2 regions of the Pantanalinema rosaneae CENA516 genome follow, and region 2 is predicted to be linked to the other one. Evidence: predicted binding sites of a transcription regulator. Region 2 holds the regulator's gene; the other holds the start of a gene.
What was found. Region 2 encodes NtcA, which controls nitrogen genes in cyanobacteria. Its sites were predicted from a motif close to TTTGTANNNNNNNNTACAAA; they were not measured.

Region 1 (3,236 bases), on a different contig from region 2:
TCAGTGCGCCGAATCGGACTGCTAAAGTCAAATCCCATACTCCAGGATGGTTGTGGATCCCCTCCCCAGGCAATCTCTACCATTTCCGCCGTCCGCGACTGCCCAATCCGCCCGATCGCCAGCAAACTATCGGATTGTCCGGCTAGGCGTTCATCGGCATCATCCATCGTTAACGCCGAAAAATATCCTGCTTCCTGTACCGCCGTTAACACCCGTTCATCGTATTTGCCTTCGGGATAAGTAAAGTAATGAATCGGAGTCCCCAATTCCGTCTCTAGAATCCGCTTGGATTCCGTCACTTCGACACGGATTTCATCATCGGTCAAGTCTGGCATGACCCGGTGGCTGACACTATGGGACGCGATCGTCACTAACGGATCCTGCGCCATTTGCCGCAATTGCTCCCAGGTCAGGCTAGAGCGCCCCATTTGTTTCCCGACCTTAGCCGTGTAGATCGAAAAGACGGCGGGATAATTGTATTTCTTTAGTAGCGGATAAACATATTGATAATGTCCGGCATAACCATCATCAAACGTCAACAGAATCGGCTTTTCGGGTAGTGGTAAGCCAGTCTGCAAATGGCTGACCAATTGATCCATCGTAATCGGCGTTAGCCCCCGTTGCTGAATCAGTTGTAAGTGCTGTTCAAACTCGGCGGGAGTGACATCAAAAAACACCTGCTTTTCCGGCAGAATGTCGTGATACATCATCACTGGCACTTTGGCTAACCGAGCCTGGGCGTGAATCTTGGGAAAGGGTGCGGGAGTCAAATACGCGACCAGTTGCGGAGCTAGTTGCCCCACCAGTCGTCCCATGCCCATTTCTGGTTGCTCAACCAGACCCACTGTTTGGCTGACATCACTGACTAACTGGCTTAACCCTGCGGTTGGGGGCGAAGCCATCGGCAAACAGTCGGGATTGAGCGGTAGCGACGCTGGCGTACCCGTTGCCGGAGTCAGGGGATTGAAGTCCTGAGCCTGAGCCGATCGCGCGATCGTCCCACCTAAAACCACCGCTAGTCCCAATGCCATCGCGAGATGACCAGATAACCATTCCTTGGAATACCACAGCCGATGATTTGCGATCGAGCCAGAATGAAACCGCCGCTTACGTACCATGAGCATGACAACTCGCATCTGCCACAAAAATGTCCTAACTAGATCTACTCCAATCCCAGAGGTTTGTCAGGTTTTCTGCAATACTCACCAGTTCGTAACAAATTATCACAGAAAACTCAGTCCTCGTAACATAAATTTATTTCTTCCCAAAAGTCCTTATTAAACATCTAAGAAATTAGACGTAATATTTTTCACCTCTCTCACCGTCTTTTCACGGACAACCCCGCCCGAGCCCGAAAGTTTTTGTAATCACGGATACAGAATCTAACTCCTCAGAATTGCTGGAATCTGATATTGATTCTCCTGACAGCATTCCTATTTCAAGATTGCTACACAGTCGGTACTTGCCTGAGATTTTCGAGGCATCCAGCCCTTTCGGTGACAGACTCAACCCTTGAACAACGGAGGTTGACTTGGCGCTAGATTGCAGCTTAGGCTACCTGACTCGGTTTATGGAGTTTTTCAAGTAAATCGATACATTACATTCGCCGAGGAATGTCGAACATGATGTCGAACCCGATGCTTAAACAGCAGTCAAAACGAAAACGGCAGCCTTCATCCCTTGTCCTAGGCAGCAAATGGCTTACTCCTAGCTGGTATGCCAAAAAGCTCACCCCTAGCTGGCAAGCCAGTATTCCTTTAGCACTGCTGATTGTCGGTGTTTGGGGATATGCTGCCTCAGCTCAAGATGCACCAACACTAGAAAGTGTCGCCGCTACCACAGAAGGTCTGAAAGTTGGTTTAGACACCATGTGGGTCATGGTAGCCGGGATGCTGGTGTTCTTTATGAACGCTGGATTCGGCATGTTAGAAACTGGCTTCTGTCGGCAGAAGAATGCCGTCAACGTGCTTGCCAAAAACCTGATTGTCTTTGCGCTATCGACGATCGCGTTTTGGGTGATCGGTTTTGGATTAATGTTCAGTAGTAACGGTAGCGATACCCTACTAGATAATCTGATTGGTCTGGGGGGTGGCTTCTTCTTAACGGGTGCCGATAATAGCCCCGCCACTGGAGATGCCTACCAGGGAATCTTTGGTGCACTCAACTGGACAGGTGTGCCCCTAGCCGCCAAGTTCTTCTTCCAATTGGTGTTTGCCGGAACTGCTGCCACGATCGTGTCTGGAGCCGTGGCTGAACGGATTAAGTTCGTGGACTTTCTGATCTTTAGCTTGTTGTTAGTCGGGATTGCATACCCCATCACAGGTCACTGGATTTGGGGTGGCGGTTGGTTGGCTGACTTAGGCTTCTTTGACTTTGCCGGCTCTACCGTTGTTCACTCCGTGGGCGGTTGGGGTGCATTAACTGGTGCTATCTTCCTCGGTCCCCGTTTAGGTAAGTACAACTCCGATGGCAGCCCGAATGCTCTGCCTGGTCACAATATGAGTATTGCCACCCTGGGTTGCTTGATCCTGTGGTTAGGCTGGTTTGGCTTCAATCCTGGCTCCACGATGGGAATTGGTGATGGTTCGCTGATTGCCCATGTGGCACTGACTACTAACACTGCCGCCGCGTTTGGTGGTGTTGCCGCTACCATTACTGCCTGGTTAGCCCTGGGCAAACCGGATCTGTCAATGGTGATCAACGGCATTCTGGCAGGTTTAGTCGCGATTACGGCTCCTTGCGCCTTCGTCTCGATTCCAGCCTCGGCAGTGATTGGTGCGATCGGCGGTGTCCTCGTCGTCTATGCCGTTGCTTTCTTCGATCGGATGAAAATTGATGACCCCGTGGGGGCAATTTCTGTTCACTTAGTGAATGGGGCTTGGGGGACGTTAGCGCTAGGATTGTTTGCCGTGGGTCCCAGCACCGCACCAGGGGCTCTTTATGGTGAAGGTGGCGGTCCAAAAGCTGGATTGCTACTGAATGGCGGCTTCGACCAACTCTGGTATCAGATTGTTGGCATTGTGGCTGTAGGTGTAGCAACCGTTGTCGCAACAGCCGTCTTCTGGGTAATTCTGAAAGCCACCCTGGGGATCCGTGTCTCGGAAGAGGAAGAAATGATGGGTCTCGACATCGGCGAACATGGCATGGAAGCCTATGCCGGATTTGTCAAAGAAGCGAACAGCATCATGCACTCCTCCAGCATCTCTAGCAGTTCCTCTGGAGTCGGTAGCTCTCAC
Region 2 (3,236 bases):
TGATGGCAACGTTCATGGCGCTATTTTTTGTCTTTTTGCTGATTATTCTGCAAATCTATAACTCCTCTCTGCTGCTCAACGACTTTAGTGTTGATTGGCGCAGCATTGGTGGCTAAACCGATTTAGTTCACAACTGAAGCACTGTTTATTTAACTTGCCCCGGTTCTGCCGGGGTTTTTTGTGGTCAGAAGATTTCTGAATATTTACATGCGATCGCTGGGATGCATAAATCTTAAACACCCCAGCGAGTTTACTCATATTTAGCCGATGACCTATGCCATGCCTAAGATTTCGTAGCCCGCATCGACATAAAGGATCTGCCCGGTAATGCCGCTTGCCAGATCGCTACACAGGAAGGCAGCCGTGTTGCCCACTTCTGTCTGCGTCACGGTTCGGCGGAGGGGTGCCACTTCCTCAACGTGGTGGATCATATCCAGAATGCCGCCGACGGCTGAAGAAGCTAACGTCCGAATCGGTCCTGCCGAGATGCCATTCACCCGGATATTTTGGGGACCCAGATCAGCCGCGAGATACCGCACACTCATTTCTAATCCGGCTTTAGCGATCCCCATCACGTTGTAGTTGGGGATCACCCGCACTCCACCCAGATAAGTCAGGGTTACGACACTGCCCCCTTCGGTCATTAAAGGCTTGGCGGCAGCACAGAGTTTCACCAAGGAGTAAGTGCTGATGTCCATTGCCAGCGCAAAACCATCGCGGGAGGTTTCGACGAAGCCACCGGACAAGTCATCTTTATTGGCAAAGGCGAGGCAGTGAATCAGAATGTCTACCTTGCTCCACTTTTCCCGCACCGTATCGAAGGTAGCCTGAATTTGAGCATCATCCTGAACGTTGCAGGGGACAAAGAGGCTGGGCTGTAATGGTTCCACCAGATCGGCAACTTTCTTTTCCATCTTGCCCTTCTCATCCGGGAGGTAAGTCACCCCGATGTTGGCTCCGGCCTGGTGAAGTTGCTGGGCAATGCCCCAGGCGATCGAGCGGTTATTCGCAATCCCTGTAACCAGGGCGTTTTTTCCTGTCAAATCCAGCATGGCGATCGGTACTTTATGCAATGATTAAGCGCACCTATGAGAATACTCAAAGATGGGGTACAACGGTAGCAGATCTGATCATTCAGATGTTCTGAATGCCACCATTCTGCCGTTGGTTGCTGATCTCAGGTAGCGACGCAATCCAGTTGCCCTCAAGCGATCGCGGAATTTTTCTGACACAGGCTAAAATCCTCAATAAAATTGGGATAATTCCTTCTAAGCTGGTTGCATCGGAGGGCGATTGACTCAATTTAGTTAGCGAACGAACGAAATACTTCTGACCGGAAGTAATTTTGTAGCAAATGGCACAAAAAACCACTGTGAAGTAAGTTTAAGTGTTCTAAGTTACAGATCTGTTTAGTAAACCTCACCGTTGTTATCTGGGCAACGTTCATCGCACCAGTCAGGGGATATGGTAGTGACGCAAGATCAGCCGCTGGCATCAGTATTCCGCCAAATGAGTGGGGGAGCATTTCCGCCCGTTGTTGAAACCTTTGAACGAGGCAAGACGATCTTTTTCCCGGGTGATCCAGCCGAGCGGGTGTATTTTTTGCTCAAGGGGGCCGTGAAGCTTTCACGGGTCTATGAGGCTGGAGAAGAGATTACCGTCGCCTTATTACGAGAAAACAGTGTGTTTGGGGTGCTGTCCCTGATTACTGGGCATCGGTCTGACCGCTTTTATCATGCGGTTGCCTTTACACCTGTAGAGTTACTGTCAGTGCCGATCGAGCAAATGGAGAAAGCCCTAAAGGAAAATCCTGAGTTATCATTGGTCTTGCTTCAGGGATTATCCTCGCGGATCTTACAAACCGAAATGATGATTGAAACCCTGGCACACCGGGATATGGGATCACGGCTGGTTAGCTTTTTGTTGATTTTGTGTCGTGATTTTGGGCTACCGACTAAAGATGGAATTACGATCGACTTGAAACTGTCGCACCAGGCAATTGCAGAAGCGATCGGGTCTACCCGAGTGACCGTAACCCGCTTATTGGGTGATCTACGCCAGGACAAAATGATCTCAATCCATAAGAAGAAAATCACGGTTCACAATCCAGTTACCTTAAGTCAGCAGTTTAACTAACCTTCTGACCCCATTCGCTCCTCCTAATCGCAATAACTGAATAGACATACGGTAGGCTGTAGATGAACTTTCGCCCTGAGGATTTCGTCTGCCAGGTTTTTAGGACTCTGCCATGCAGATTTGATGGGTGAAAGTCTGGTGCAATGTCTGGGGACACGGTTTCCGGGGTAAAGCAGTCTATTAATCTATTAAAACGATGCACTTGAGCGATCGAGGCAGATAGGGCGTTTGGGAGTGTCGATGTCCATTGGGTACATCTTAATTTTGGCGGTGTTGGTGTTGGGTGGGGTGATTGCTACGGTTGGCGATCGGCTGGGAACCAAGGTGGGCAAAGCTCGACTGAGCCTGTTTAACCTGCGACCTCGGCGGACGGCGACGTTAATTACCATTCTGACGGGGGGGATTATTGCGGCTTCCACCTTAGGTGTCCTGTTTGCGGCCAGTGAACAATTGCGTACAGGGGTGTTTGAACTCAATTCGATTCAACGGCGACTGCGGAAAACCCGCTCTGACCTGCGCGAGGCGAGAGATGAAAAAGAGCAGATTGAAGACGAACTGGATCAGGTTCGCTCTGATCGCGCTACGGCAAAGAAGCAACTTACCCAAACTCGACAACAATTAACGGAAACGAATCAGTCCTTGCAAACGGCGATCGCGGAACGTTCCCGTGCCCAGGCAGAGCGATCGCGGATTGAAGCTGAACTGGGTCAAACTCGCAGGCAACTGGCGGTCGTCTCAGAACAAGGGGGTCGATTACGGTCAGAGATCAGCCAATTGCAACAGGAACGCAACCAGGTGATTGCTGAACGGGATGCCCAAATCGCAGATCGAGAGCGGGTGATCCAGGAGCGGGAAGGGCAACTGAAGCAACTGGAAGTTCAGCAGGACTATCTGGCGCGGGAAGTGGGTCGTCTGGAACGGGAAGCTCAGGGTTTACGCCAGGGCAACTTAGCGGTGCAGCGAGGGCAGGTGTTAGCGACGGCAGTGGTGCGGGTGGTTGACCCGGAACTGGCACAGCAAGCTGTGGATCAACTGTTGCGAGAGGCGAATCGATCGGCGTTGCAATTAGTCCAACCGGGCACAAAAGAGCAGGAGCAGAT

Region 1: the regulator NtcA is predicted to act here: its motif matches at 1,361-1,380, upstream of ACN4EK_RS20995 (ammonium transporter).

Annotation. Positions count from the first base shown of each region.
Region 1 covers NZ_JBLZFZ010000040.1:2,947-6,182, forward strand. The annotation lists gene ACN4EK_RS20990 (polysaccharide deacetylase family protein) at 1-1,124, opposite strand, end outside; gene ACN4EK_RS20995 (ammonium transporter) at 1,623-3,236, shown strand, end outside.
Region 2 covers NZ_JBLZFZ010000063.1:15,223-18,458, reverse strand. The annotation lists gene psbH (photosystem II reaction center phosphoprotein PsbH) at 1-116, shown strand, start outside; gene fabI (enoyl-ACP reductase FabI) at 273-1,073, opposite strand; gene ntcA (global nitrogen regulator NtcA) at 1,465-2,136, shown strand; gene ACN4EK_RS26465 (DUF3084 domain-containing protein) at 2,377-3,236, shown strand, end outside.